One region of the Pectobacterium nicotianae genome, then DNA from elsewhere that is predicted to be linked to it. Evidence: predicted binding sites of a transcription regulator. Region 1 holds the regulator's gene; each other region holds the start of a gene.

Region 1 (5,049 bases):
GCGCCATGTTCCGGCTTTCTTTCTCCAGCGTTCCACGGTTGATCCCTGGGTTCGCACACAGTAAAGACAGCGTGATTGCATAGCGTTGCAGCGTTTCACGCACGCCTGCTGACAGCAGTTGCAGCGTACGGATGCGCGGCGGATTGATGGCTAATTGACCGTCACGGCTGCACAGTAGCTCTTGTCGAATCAGTTCATTAGCCAACGTCTCCAGCACGTCCGGCAACTGCTCTTTGGAATAGTGCAGGAACAGCTCAGCTTGCAGCAGCGGATAGATCAGCGCGATTTGCCGTACTACTTCGGCAAGCGTAATCCGGCGATGGTGGATGACGATGCTGGCGATCAGCGACGGCAAGACCAACAGGTGCTGGATGTTATTGCGGTAGTACGTCATCAGTACCGCCTGCTCGCGCGGCAGAATGATGATATCGCCAATGCTATCCTTCTCGACTTCAAACTTGTTCATGCCCAGCGCGTGTTCCAGCAGTTCATCCGCTGTCTTCTTCGGTGCCGTAATATCTTTGTGATAAGGCACCTGGCGCAGCAGCTGGAGGTAGCAATCCAGCTGTTCGTGCATTTGTTCACGCGTCAGCGAGCGCTGGCGCGAGGCTAACAAGGCCGTAGAGCACAGGTTCATCGCATTTGCTGCCGCAGAATTGTTGATGCGCACCATGATATCCATAGAGATATCCTGCACCGTCGGCGTTAGCCAGCTCGGGCGCTGTGCTTCAATCGGATCAATCGCGTCACGCCATTGCGGAACATGCTGGTTCAGATAGGTTGTCAGCGGGAGAGGTTCACCGAAGTTCACGTATCCCTGGCCGAGATTACGCAGTTTGCGTAAACCGCGCACCATCTGCATAAAGCCTTCTTTTTCCTTCACTGCACCGCGCAGCTCTTTCGCATAGGTGCCGACTTCCATCACATGCTCGTAACCGACATAAATCGGTACCAGCGTGATAGGGCGTGTACCGCCTCTCAGCATGGCCTGAATGGTCATCGCCAGCGTACCGGTTTTCGGCTCTAACAGACGGCCTGTGCGTGAACGTCCGCCTTCCATGAAGTATTCAACCGAATAACCGCGGGCAAACAGCTCACCCAGATATTCACGGAAAATCGTGGAATACAGTTTGTTGCCTTTGAAGGTACGGCGAATAAAGAACGCGCCAAGACGGCGGAAGATCGGCCCTGCTGGCCAGAAATTCAGGTTGATGCCGGCGGCGATATGCGGCGGCACTAAGCCTTGATGGTACAGGACGTAGGATAGCAGCAGATAATCCATGTGGCTGCGGTGGCAGGGCACGTAGACAATGCCGTGACCATCCTGCGCCAACTGGCGAACGCGTTCGGCGTTGTGGACGTTAATCCCCTGATAAAGGCGGTTCCACGTCCAGCTTAATACGCGATCCGATAGACGCACGGCTTCGTAGGAGAAGTCAGCGGCGATTTCTTCCATCAGCGCAATAGCGTTCTGCTGCGCTTTCTCAGTAGAAATCTTCTTACTGCGCGCCTCGTCGTCCACGGCTTTCTTGATCGCTTTGGAATCCAGCAGCTTGTTAAATAGCTCCTGACGCACCGGTAAACGTGGTCCAACTGCCGCCAAACGTTGGCGGGAGAAGTGCATACGTGCGACACGCGCCAGTTTGTGGGCTATGGTTTTGTCAGTACCATGCTCGGTCGCCATATAGCGTAGCGATACCGGGCTGGAGAAGCGGACAAAGCTGTCGCGGCCTAGCCACAGGACGGCGAAGAATTTCTCGATACCGTTGAGCAAGCGCAGGTGTGGTGCGGCCTGAGCGTGGCCTTCCCGACCCGGAGAACGCCCAAACATCACAGAAACCGGCACCATCTGTACGTCTAAATCTGGATTGGCACGATGCAAATCCAGGTAGTCGTGGAACAGCTTGACGGATTTCTGTTTGGGAACGTAATAGCGGAAGACGCGCGGCCCGTCATTGATAAAGACGTGGCTAGGCAGTTCGACGCCATTGAATTCGAACGACTGCGAGGGATCGGGTAGCCCCAATGCCAGGCATTTCGCTCGTAGCGTCAAGAGATCCGCCTGAGAGTTATAAGGCAGAACATAGAGTATAGGACGTGAGGGGTCTAACCCCAGCTCGACCACCGGATCTGCGGGAATAACTTTGCTCTTCACCAGCAGTTTCAGTGGGAGATTCAATAATTTATAGTAAATTTTACGCCAACCTGACATAACAACATGGAGCCTCTTGTTAGCAATGCGCCGCAAGGATACCAGAAACTGCGCCGGAGATCTGTGGTGATGAGACAACGTAAGCGCGTTAAAATGCGAACTATTTTGCATAAATAGAGGAGGATAAATGAATAAAGCAACGGGGATGACCCGGATTATTAAGGCGACCGGTTATTCCTTTAAGGGGCTGAAGCAGGCGTGGCAGCATGAGGCGGCATTTCGTCAGGAAACGATACTGACCCTTGTCGGCGTCATTATCGCGTGTTTACTGCCGGTTACGCTGGTCGAAAAACTGCTGCTGATTGGGTCTGTGGTACTGATTATGCTGTTTGAGCTGGCCAATAGCGCCATTGAAGCCGTGGTCGATCGCATTGGTCTCGAGCACCACGAATTATCCGGTCGGGCGAAAGATATTGGCTCGGCGGCTGTCTTTGTTGCCATCTTGTTAGCCGCTGTCGTCTGGGGCAGCATCCTCTGGCAACATTTTGCCTGACGGCGCGCATAAATGAGTAAAAGTCAGGAGCTTTACCGATATCTCCATTCCCAATTGTGGCTTACCTGTATATACTCACAGCAAGACTGTATAAACAACCAGGGGGCGGAATGAAAGTATTAACAGCAAGGCAGCAGCAGGTTTATGACCTGATCCGCGATCATATTGCGCAGACCGGAATGCCGCCAACGCGCGCGGAAATTGCTCAACAGCTGGGGTTTCGCTCTCCCAATGCGGCTGAAGAACATCTTAAAGCGCTGGCGCGCAAAGGCGTGATTGAGATTGTATCGGGCGCGTCTCGTGGTATTCGTCTACTGATGGAAGAAGAGACAGGTATTCCTCTGGTTGGTCGCGTGGCCGCAGGTGAACCGCTGCTGGCACAGGAACATATCGAGTGTCACTATCAGGTTGACCCTGCGATGTTCAAACCCAGCGCTGATTTTTTGCTGCGGGTGAGCGGCATGTCGATGAAAGATATCGGTATTATGGATGGCGATTTACTGGCCGTGCATAAAACAGAAGATGTGCGTAACGGTCAGATTGTCGTCGCGCGTATTGACGATGAAGTGACGGTGAAGCGCTTGAAAAAGCAGGGCAATACGGTACACCTCCTCGCTGAAAATGAAGAGTTTGCCCCGATTGTTGTCGATCTACGTCAGCAAAGCTTTTCGATAGAAGGCTTGGCGGTTGGCGTGATTCGTAACAGCGACTGGAGCTAACCATTCGCAGAGATGCACTGCTCGTCCGTCTGGGTCAGTGCATCATGTTCAGTCTGTTAATCTGCTAACCATATATATTTAGTTACATTTCGCGCGCGTTTTCTATGATCCCCATTATCCTTCTGTTTTTTCACTGCTTTTTTCGGTGATCTTCCCTTTCTTAACGTTCATTCCAGTCACAGATTCCTGATATTTCATGTTAAGTGAAATATTCGACTATAATTTTTATCAAGGTAAGCATTTTTATCTTGATTGATCGTTTGTCGATTGATCATTAGCCATCACATTTAGATAGCCCGGTAATCAAGGGAAACAGTGGCGAAGAGCACCGTCATGGTTCACATAGTTATGATGCTGCTTACTGAATAAAACTATTTATCTGAAACTGACGCATGAGTCGTTAGTCACGATTCGTTTATGCGCAATGCACCTAAGGTACGGAGATTCTTATGAATAAAGACCAAGCCAGCGGTAACTGGAAACAGTTTAAAGGTAAAGCGAAAGAGCAATGGGGCAAATTAACGGATGACGATCTGACGGTCATCGAAGGTAAACGTGACCAACTGGTGGGGAGAATCCAGGAACGCTACGGGTACGCAAAAGAAGCGGCAGAGAAAGAAGTGAAACACTGGGAAGAGCACCACAAATATCACTGGTAGCTATCACGGGTAACAAAGGTGATGTCTCTCTCCACAGAAAAAACGATAGCCCTTGGGCTATCGTTTTTTAATCGGAACACTATGGTCGTGATCGCAATGATCCGGCTGCTTGCATGATGCAACTTCCTGACAGCCTCCGCACAACCCGTGTGCTTCCACCACGCTGTGACGCAGCGTAAATCCCGACTGTTGAGCCAGACTACGCAGCGTTTCTTCCACGCCTTCGGTTTGACGTTCTGTGACTTGCCCACAGCGGTCGCAGATGAAAAGGGCGGACGTGTGGCTGTGGTCTTCGATATGGTGACACAGCACATAGCTGTTGTTGGATTCGACGCGATGAATGAAACCTTGTTCCAGCAGAAAATCCAGCGCGCGATAGACGGTCGGCGGTTTCGCCTGAGGTTCAGAAACGCGCAGCAGATCCAGCAGGTCATAAGCACTGATAGCACCGGACTGCTGTGCCATAAGGCGTAAAACCTCTAACCGCTGCGGCGTGAGACGCACAGCGCGCTGCTGACAAATCTGTTCAGCCTGGGCAAGAAGTTTGTCCTGTTTGGTTGAATCCATTGTCATATCACCCTGACGCATTGAGGAACAAGACGGATATCTTACCACGACTGAATAAAAACGCCGAACTGGCGGCGTTTTCCTGCGAAAACCACTTCCTGTAAAAACAACGAACAGAAGCCCCTGCAAAAACAACGGACAGAAGCGTTACACGACCAGATCGATGAGCAGTGCCCGCAAAGGCGACTCTGCCTGTAGCGTCAACGCCGTTTCTTCCTTAATGAAGGCTCCGTCGCCACAGTGCAGTGTTTCACTGTTCTGATTGCCTTTTACCGCCATTGAACCGTGAATCAGCTGGAGGTAGGCCTGATTCCCCTGTAGCGCGATTGTGCTTTGCTCATTCTGCTGGAGGTCGACATGGTGAACCCAAACCTGCTGGCGCAGTTGCAGGCTATTGTG
Region 2 (5,049 bases), 1.5 Mb from region 1:
TATCGTTGATGAGGGTGGATTTACCCGATCCCGACACGCCGGTAATGCAGGTAAATAGCCCAACCGGCAGCGTCAGCGTGACGTCTTTCAGGTTATTGCCCTTCGCGCCAATCAGCTTCAGCACTTTGGTCGGATCCGCAGGCACGCGCTGTTTCGGGATTTCGATCTTGCGTTTACCGCTGAGGAACTGCCCCGTCAGCGAATCCGGCACCGCCATGATCTCTTCCATCGTGCCTTCTGCGACAATCTGGCCGCCGTGCACGCCCGCACCGGGGCCGATATCAATCACATGGTCGGCAGCACGAATCGCATCTTCATCATGTTCCACCACAATGACGGTATTGCCCAGATTACGCAGGTGAATCAGAGTTTCCAACAGGCGCTCGTTGTCACGCTGATGCAGGCCGATAGAGGGTTCATCCAGCACGTACATGACGCCAACCAGCCCGGCACCAATCTGGCTCGCCAGACGAATACGCTGCGCCTCGCCGCCGGACAGCGTTTCTGCCGAACGGGAAAGCGACAAATAGTTCAGCCCGACGTTAACCAGAAACTTCAGTCGATCGCCAATCTCTTTCAGCACTTTCTCGGCGATTTGAGCACGTTGCCCGCTGAGCTTCATATTCTGGAAAAACGTCATCGCATGGCCGATGCTCATATCGGAAATCTGCGGCAGCGTCGTCTGTTCAACAAACACGTTACGCGCTTCTTCACGCAGGCGCGTTCCGCCGCAGCTGGCGCAAGAACGGTTGCTGATGAATTTCGCCAGCTCTTCGCGCACCGCCGTGGATTCCGTCTCTTTATAACGGCGCTCCATGTTGTGCAGCACGCCTTCAAACGGATGGCGACGCACCGACGTATCGCCGCGATCGTTGATATATTTGAACTCGACGTTCTCTTTACCGGAGCCGTACAGAATCACTTTCTGCACCGCGGCGCTCAGGCTTTCAAACGGGGCATCGACGTCAAATTTGTAGTGCTCCGCCAGTGAGCGCAGCATTTGGAAATAGTAGAAGTTGCGGCGATCCCAGCCGCGAATCGCGCCACCCGCCAGCGACAGCTCAGCATTTTGCACCACGCGGGACGGATCGAAGAACTGTTGCACACCCAGACCATCACAGCTTGGGCACGCGCCCGCCGGGTTGTTGAACGAGAACATACGCGGTTCCAGTTCGTGCATGCTGTAGCCACACACCGGACAGGCAAAGTTCGCCGAGAACAGCAGTTCAGGCTGCGTCGGGTCGTCCATATCCGCCACCACCACGCTACCACCGGACAGATCCAGTGCGGTTTCAAACGACTCTGCCAGCCGCTGCGCCAAATCTTCGCGCACTTTAAACCGGTCAACGACAACTTCGATGGTGTGCTTTTTCTGTAATTCCAGCTTCGGCGGATCGGACAGATCGCACACTTCGCCGTCGATACGGGCGCGGATATAGCCCTGCGACGCCAGGTTTTCCAGCGTCTTGCTGTGTTCGCCTTTGCGATCTTTCACAATCGGTGCCAGCAACATCAGGCGCTTGCCTTCCGGCTGCGCCAGCACGTTGTCCACCATCTGGCTGACCGTCTGCGCATCCAGCGGCACATCGTGCTCCGGGCAGCGCGGCTCACCCACGCGAGCAAACAGCAAACGCAGGTAGTCATGAATTTCGGTAATCGTCCCGACCGTGGAACGCGGGTTATGCGAGGTGGATTTCTGTTCGATAGAGATGGCGGGCGACAGCCCTTCTATATGATCGACGTCCGGTTTTTCCATCAGCGACAAAAACTGACGGGCGTAGGCGGAGAGAGATTCCACATAGCGCCGCTGCCCTTCGGCATACAGCGTGTCAAACGCCAGCGATGACTTACCCGAGCCCGACAAACCGGTGATTACGATCAGCTTGTCACGAGGGATTATCAGGTTGATATTCTTGAGATTATGGGTACGAGCACCACGAACTTCGATCTTATCCATTCACACACTTCCCGGAATAAAAACGGTTTGTCATCGCCTCTCGAAGGGAGAGAACCGGTACGAAACGAGCAATTATGGCACAAAAAAAACTGAATGGATATCCAGTATTAAACCCGTTTACTTTGCAAACGCTGCAAATCTTACTTTCATTTCTGAAGCCATTTCGCAGGTATGACAGAGAGTTTTCCCATGGTAAGATTGATCGTTTAGACTTAGAAAATAAATCTACCGATTCATCAGGAGACGAGCATGGCCAGCAGAGGCGTTAATAAAGTGATTCTTGTCGGGAATCTGGGTCAAGACCCGGAAGTCCGCTATATGCCGAATGGTGGTGCAGTTGCCAACATCACGTTGGCTACGTCGGAAAGCTGGCGTGACAAGCAAACCGGTGAGCAGAAAGAGAAGACCGAATGGCACCGTGTCGTGCTGTTCGGCAAACTGGCAGAAGTCGCGGGCGAATACCTGCGTAAAGGCTCTCAGGTTTACATCGAAGGCGCACTGCAAACCCGTAAATGGGCCGATCAGGCTGGCGTAGAGCGCTACACCACCGAAGTCGTCGTTAACGTCGGCGGCACCATGCAGATGCTGGGTGGACGCCAGGGCGGCGGTGCACCAGCAGGCGGTAACGCAGGTGGCGGTCAGCAACAAGGCGGTTGGGGTCAACCTCAGCAGCCGCAGGGCGGCAACCAGTTCAGCGGCGGCGCGCAATCTCAGCAGCGCCCGGCACAGAACAGCGCTCCAGCACAAAGCAACGAACCGCCAATGGATTTCGACGACGATATTCCGTTCTAAGAGTTATTCGTCTATCAACGTCGTTTATCAAAAATAATAATGAGACCCCGATTTATCGGGGTTTTTTATTTTTGCGGCGTGCAGAAAAGGCACCGGTAAACAATCAACTAAAGAAATTATCACCCGATGTGCGTTTAGTGCTCATCGAGATAAGCAGAGCACAATCTGTACAGTTATTTCTCCATCGCTATTAAAAAATAGCAACGCCCCATCAACGGGGTATAAACGCTATATATGGAGATATAACGTATGGAAAAAAATAGTGCGCTTCGCGCCGATAACAAAAAGCTGTCCCACATCCTCGTCAGCAAGACATCCTCACCCCATTCTGGCAACGCATCTTTCAGGCTCGCAGCACTTGCTATAACCGTCTCTAGTTTGCTTTTTGCCTCACCGACACTCATCGCAGCAGAAACAGCAACGACTGCTGATTTAGTGTTACGTAACGGCAATATCTACACTGTTAATCAAGGCCAGCCGTGGGCAGAAGCCGTCGCGGTACGCGATGGCCGCTACGTTTTCATCGGTTCAAATGCACAGGCCGCGGAATTTATCGGTCCGAAAACACAGGTGGTTGATCTTGAGGGCAGCATGGCAATGCCGGGGATTAATGACGTCCATGCTCACCCGTTAGACGGCGGCTATGAAGATATTTACTCCTGTAACTTCGCGCAAACAAGCTCACTGGATGACATTCTGAATAAGGTCAGTGAATGCGCGCAAAAAGCCGGGCCGGGCGAATGGGTGATCGGGTCTGCCTGGGGTAGCCCACGTATGGCGGAGCTGTCTACCGCTGAAGCCTTGGCGAAACTGGATAAAGTCAGTAACGGGCGCCCGGTCATTCTGCGTGATGATTCCTACCATAACCGCTGGATTAATAGCGAAGCGATGCGTTTAGCCACTATCACCGCCCAGTCCGTTAGCCCAGCCGGAGGCGTTATTGTTAAAGACGCCAAAACAGGCGAACCCACTGGCCTGTTGCAAGAATTCCCCGCGTTCCAGCACGTACAAAGTCTGGTTCCAGTACGCACGGAAGAACAACGGCTGACATCAGGACGCGGTGCCGCAAAAACGATGGTGTCGTTAGGTATTACTGGCGTACAGGAAGCGGTCAGTTCTGAAGTGAATCTGCGCATCTGGAGCAAGATTGACCGGGCAGAAGGCCTGCCTTTACGCATTATCGGCTCGATCGTTTCTACTCCGCTTCTGGATGAAGGTGCCGCGGGCATGGAGCTGGTTGCCCGACGCGACGTCTACCGCACCACCAACTTCTTCCCCGATCGTTTTAAATTTGTTTTGGATGGCGTCCCGCCAGCCCATACCGCGAAACTGCTTGCCCCCTATTTGCCCACTCAGGCACATGGCGATCACTACCACGGCGATACGCACTACACCACCGAGCAGGTTGTAGAAATTTTATCCAAGCTGGATAAACAAGGCATATCAACCAAGCTTCATGCTGCGGGAGATGGCTCGCTGCGTCTGGCGCTGGATGCCGTTGAGCAGGTGCGTAAAATAAATGGGCCAAATGGCCCCATGCATCAAATCGCGCATACACACCTGATCTCACCGAAAGATATGCCACGCTTTGCACAATTACGGGTAGCTGCCGACCTCTCGCCGATGCTGTGGTTCCCGTCCGATATGACAAACGCCAGCGTAGTGACGATTGGCGAAGAACGTATGAAGGATTTTGTCCCCACGGTCAAATTGCTGCGTTCTGGCGCCGTGGTTGCCGGCGGTTCGGACTGGCCCGCAGGTGGCCCGACACCGTCTCCATGGATTGGCATTGAAGGGCTGGTAACACGTCAGAACCCACTGGGTGACGCACCCGGTACACTAGCTCCCGAAGAGGCCGTCGATCTGTCTGAAGCGATTAGTATCTATACCATCAACAGCGCAAAAGCGATGGGGATCGAAAAAGAAACGGGATCGGTAGAACTGGGTAAATCCGCCGATCTAATCGTGTTGGATCGTCACTTATTTAACGTACCGATCAAACAGGTTCATCGCACCAGCGTGGTCAAGACGTATTTCAAAGGCCAGCTCGTGCATTCAGCGCCAGAGAAATCCTGACGCCGCGCAGTCTATTACACTGCATAAATATCAGGGGCGTCGATGCGGCGCCTCTGCAAACACCGCTCTCACTTCCCCGAATTGGTCTGCCTACCTATCAATAAGTGGCGGGGTATATCCGGCTATTCCGTTGCTATCTTATTGCTATGAAAAGCAGCCTGATTTTCAGCACCAATTCGTAACCACAAAATATTCGCGACAACATGAGAGTAAAATGATGAATA
Region 3 (5,049 bases), 1.3 Mb from region 1:
GTACTCGGCGCTATCGCCGAATAAACGGAAGGGACGGTTCTGTAAATCAACACGTTCAATATGATCGAAGATCACTTCGGTATTGAATTTGGTCGCGTGTGCATGCATACGCTCCATTAACAGCGGGCCAGTTAAATCATCGGCATCACCCGGCCAATTTTCTACTTCGGTCGTAGTCGTCAGCTGACCGCCTTTTTCCATACCCGTGATTAATACTGGCTGCAAGTTCGCCCGTGCAGCATAAACAGCGGCAGTGTAGCCAGCCGGGCCTGAACCCAGAATCAATAACTTGTGATGTTTAACAGTACCCATGCTTTCCTCATTTCATGACGGCGGATCATGTTCATATAACGGTTTCTACAACAAACCCGCTTCCTTACTACGAACAGTCTCTACCACGGACAATGCGAACGATTGTAAGGAAATTACAAGAGTAAAAAAAGTATGCAGAAAAGTTGCTAGCTATTTGTTTAATCGTTAATGACGATGAGGATGACAAATCGCTGAAAAATCAGCCACATTCATAAGTAAAATGATTGAAGTCACCTCGGAGAATGGCTCTGGCTTATCCAATCTGGCAGTTTCTTCTGATTTTCGTTGTTTTGCTTTGACAATCGGCTGTGCATTTGCGAAAACATCTGGGTAAGAGGAAATTTTTTGTATGTGAACAGTTAAAAGCTCGGCTTTTTATTCGTTTTTGCGCAGGTAGTAGGCCTTTGGGCCACGGATATGACGTGATGGTCTTTTCGCGGGTGAGCAATACGTGGGGCGAGAACGAGAAGTTAATGACTGTTGATATACAAAATAGGCAGCGTGTCTTCTTTAGGGGTAGCTCTGATACATGAGGTCTATCGGGGTAAAGCGGGTGCAGGGAAAAGTGAAGAGAGACAATAATAATGGTAGACACTAAAAAACGACCAGGCAAAGATCTCGATCGTATTGATCGTAACATCCTGAACGAATTGCAAAAAGATGGACGTATTTCCAATGTCGAGCTTTCCAAACGTGTTGGGCTGTCGCCAACGCCTTGTCTGGAACGTGTACGTCGTCTGGAAAGACAGGGCTTCATTAACGGCTACACAGCGCTGCTAAACCCGCATTATCTGGATGCGTCACTGCTGGTTTTTGTTGAAATAACGCTAAACCGCGGCGCGCCTGATGTGTTTGAACAGTTCAATGCTGCGGTGCAGAAGCTGGAAGAAATTCAGGAGTGTCATCTGGTTTCCGGTGATTTTGACTACCTGTTGAAAACGCGTGTGCCAGACATGTCCGCTTACCGTAAGCTCCTGGGTGAAACGCTACTGCGTTTGCCGGGCGTAAACGACACCCGTACCTACGTGGTGATGGAAGAAGTGAAGCAAAGCAACCGTCTGGTCATTAAGACGCGATAAATGTGTGGGTGCAAAACCCGATAAATTCAGCTACACTCCTGTGAATTTATACAGTTCCAGCGCCGGGTTTTCTCGGCGCTTTGTCATAAACCTTACAGGCCCCTGGAGAGACTCTTGAGCCAGGAATATACAGAAGATAAAGACGTTACCCTGAAAAAGCTCAGTGGAACACGTCGTTTGCTTGAAGCGATTTTAATCGTTGTGGCACTTTTTGCGGTTTATCTTAGTGTCGCACTACTCAGTTTCAGCCCCTCCGACCCCAGTTGGTCACAGACTGCATGGCATGAACCTATTCACAACCTCGGTGGTGTAGCAGGTGCATGGCTGGCGGATACGCTGTTCTTCATTTTTGGTGTGCTGGCCTACGCCATTCCACCGATTATGTTATCCCTGTGCTGGGTCGCTTTCCGCCAGCGTGATAACAACCAGACTATTGACTACTTTACCTTTTCACTTCGCCTGATTGGGACATTGGCGCTGATCCTGACCTCTTGCGGTTTGGCTGCGTTGAATATTGACGATCTCTACTATTTTGCTTCCGGTGGTGTGTTGGGAAGCCTGTTGAGCAGCTCAATGATCCCACGTTTCAACAGCATGGGCGCAACGCTGATTCTGCTGTGCGTGTGGGGGGCAGGGTTAACGCTGTTTACCGGCTGGTCATGGTTAACAATCGCTGAAAAAATTGGTGCAGGTGTCTTGGGTTGTCTGACGTTTATGTCAAACCGTTCACGCCGCGACGAGGACTATCGCGAAGAACACGATCGTGAAGAGGATGAGCGCGATGCGCTTAATCTGCGTCACGATGAGGCGTCGGGTGAGGCAGTCACACAACAGCGTGATGACGATGATGTTCTGTTTTCTGCGCCTTCCGTGGCTGATGCGGTAAACGACACGACGGCAGACAATAAGATAGACGAGTCATCACCGTTAGCTGAGAACGCACAGACAGCGACACAACCGGCTCTCTCCGCTGAAACGCCGGTGGCAGGGTCAACATTGTCTGATGTGGCAGTGTCTGATTCAGTATTATCAGGGTCAGCATTCTCTGGTTCATCGGCTGGTATTGTGCCGCCTGTTACTCCGTCCGCGATTGATTCGACGCCGTCGCTAAATCCGCCGCTGTATTCGTTTGAAATCCCTGAAACGCCAGCGGCAATGCCAGAGATCGCAAGCTCGCCTGAACGCCATAGCAGTGCGTATGCACCTTACGGAAATAGTTACGGAGAGAGTGCCGTACCACCGATTGTTGCGGCACCTGTGGCTCAACCGTTTGCTGAGCCGCCACAACTGGCACGCGATACGGATTTCGACGCGAATAACACCTTTATGCCGGCGTTCAGTGCCGATGGGGATGATAACCCGCAGATTAAACGCGGCGTAGGGCCTGAACTGCCGCGTCCTAATCCTGTACGTATCCCTACTCGCCGCGAGCTGGCGTCATACGGAATCAAACTGCCGTCGCAGCGGCTGGCTGAAGAGCAAGCAAGGCTGCAGGCGCAGAACGGTAGCGAAGAAGCGGAAGTGGCGAATGACGTGTATCAGGAAGAGACACCGGATGATATCGCCCAGCAGGAAGCCGCATTGCAGCAAGCGTATCTGGATCAGCAACGCCAGCGTTACGGTGATGAATACCCGTTACAGGAAGACGATGAAGACGCGCTTCTGCAAGCACAGCTAGCCAGAGATTTCGCGGCACAGCAGCAGTCACGTTATGATGCCAGCGAATTGCAGCGCGATGAGGAAATCCCTGCTCCGATAGCACCGCCTGTGGTCAGTGCGCCTGTTCAGCCAAATCCTGTCACATCGCATAACGCTTTTTCATTCTCGCCGTTTAGCGCGGAGAATGAGCGCGAGCCTGAACTGACTACGTTCAGCGAGTCCACGTATACACCGCCGTCCTACCGTTCTGAACCCGAGCTTCCGCCGATGCATGCTGGTGAACATGAGGACGACGAGGATGAGCACAACCCGTTGACGTTTAGTCAGCCAGCGCAACCAACGTCAGCGCCTGTTGAGGTCGCAAAACAGGAAGCGGTGGCAACACCAACGCATCATCCGGCAATGGATGGCTTGATTCACCCGTTCCTGATGCGTAATGAACAACCGTTGCAGAAGCCGACTACGCCGCTGCCAACGTTGGATTTGTTGACCCCACCGCCGGCTAGCGAAGCGCCTGTTGATAATTTTGCACTGGAACAGACGGCGCGACTGATTGAAGCACGTCTGGCTGATTTCCGGGTAAAAGCCGATGTGGTCGATCATTCTCCTGGACCGGTGATCACACGGTTCGAATTGGATCTGGCACCGGGTGTTAAAGCAGCACGTATCTCGAATCTGTCGCGTGATTTGGCACGTTCACTGTCAGTTGTCGCGGTGCGTATTGTTGAGGTTATTCCCGGCCGACCGTACGTCGGGCTGGAGTTGCCTAATGCGCATCGCCAGACGGTTTACCTGCGAGAAGTGCTGGATTGCGATCAGTTCCGTGATAATCCATCGCCACTGTCGATTGTGTTGGGTAAAGATATTGCGGGCGAACCTGTCGTTGCCGATTTAGCGAAAATGCCACACCTGCTGGTTGCTGGTACGACGGGGTCGGGTAAATCGGTCGGCGTCAACGCAATGATCATCAGTATGTTGTATAAAGCCACGCCGGAAGACGTACGCTTTATCATGATCGACCCGAAAATGTTGGAACTCTCGGTGTACGAAGGCATTCCGCATTTGTTGACGGAAGTTGTCACTGACATGAAGGATGCGGCCAATGCGCTGCGCTGGTGTGTCGGTGAAATGGAACGTCGTTACAAGCTGATGTCGGCGCTTGGCGTGCGTAATCTGGCGGGATACAACGAACGGGTGATGACGGCAAATGCGATGGGGCGTCCGATTCCCGATCCGTTCTGGAAGCCGGGTGACAGCATGGATATGACGCCGCCAGTGCTGGAAAAACTGCCGTATATTGTTGTTATGGTCGATGAATTTGCTGACCTGATGATGGCGGTGGGTAAGAAAGTTGAAGAACTGATTGCCCGACTGGCGCAAAAAGCGCGTGCTGCGGGGATTCACTTGGTGCTGGCGACGCAGCGTCCTTCGGTTGATGTCATCACCGGATTGATCAAAGCGAACATTCCGACGCGTATCGCGTTTACCGTTTCCAGTAAGATCGACTCACGCACAATCCTCGATCAAGGGGGCGCAGAGTCGCTATTGGGGATGGGGGATATGCTGTATATGGCACCGAACTCCTCGATACCTGTCCGTGTTCATGGTGCTTTTGTGCGCGATGAGGAAGTTCACGCCGTCGTTCAGGACTGGAAAGCGCGCGGTCGCCCTCAATATATCGATAATATTGTCAGCGGTGGCGACGATGCTGAAGGAGGAAGCCTCGGTCTTGATGGCGATGAAGAACTCGATCCGCTGTTCGATCAGGCGGTAGAGTTTGTGGTCGATAAACGTCGTGCATCCATCTCGGGCGTCCAGCGTCAGTTCCGAATCGGCTATAACCGTGCCGCGCGAATCGTTGAGCAAATGGAAGCGCAGGGTATCGTCAGCTCTCCAGGGCACAACGGTAACCGCGAAGTATTGGCTCCGCCATCAATGGAATAGGCACGCGGTACTGATTGATGTCACTCCACGATAAGGGCTGCGCGAGCAGCCCTTA

What was found. The regulator LexA, encoded in region 1, represses DNA repair genes until DNA is damaged. The targets are predictions, from matches to a motif close to TNCTGTATGTACATACAGNA.
Region 2: the regulator LexA is predicted to act here: its motif matches at 2,045-2,064, upstream of uvrA (excinuclease ABC subunit UvrA).
Region 3: the regulator LexA is predicted to act here: its motif matches at 1,428-1,447, upstream of MYB54_RS13000 (DNA translocase FtsK 4TM domain-containing protein).

What each region holds. Positions count from the first base shown of each region.
Region 1 is NZ_CP096821.1:4,246,973-4,252,021, reverse strand. It holds gene plsB (glycerol-3-phosphate 1-O-acyltransferase PlsB) at 1-2,212, opposite strand, end outside; gene MYB54_RS18870 (diacylglycerol kinase) at 2,340-2,705, shown strand; gene lexA (transcriptional repressor LexA) at 2,816-3,424, shown strand; gene MYB54_RS18860 (CsbD family protein) at 3,874-4,083, shown strand; gene zur (zinc uptake transcriptional repressor Zur) at 4,141-4,650, opposite strand; gene MYB54_RS18850 (pirin family protein) at 4,798-5,049, opposite strand, start outside.
Region 2 is NZ_CP096821.1:799,636-804,684, reverse strand. It holds gene uvrA (excinuclease ABC subunit UvrA) at 1-1,957, opposite strand, end outside; gene ssb1 (single-stranded DNA-binding protein SSB1) at 2,207-2,749, shown strand; gene MYB54_RS03540 (amidohydrolase) at 2,999-4,825, shown strand; gene MYB54_RS03535 (GNAT family N-acetyltransferase) at 5,040-5,049, shown strand, end outside.
Region 3 is NZ_CP096821.1:2,904,865-2,909,913, reverse strand. It holds gene trxB (thioredoxin-disulfide reductase) at 1-312, opposite strand, end outside; gene lrp (leucine-responsive transcriptional regulator Lrp) at 897-1,391, shown strand; gene MYB54_RS13000 (DNA translocase FtsK 4TM domain-containing protein) at 1,506-4,994, shown strand.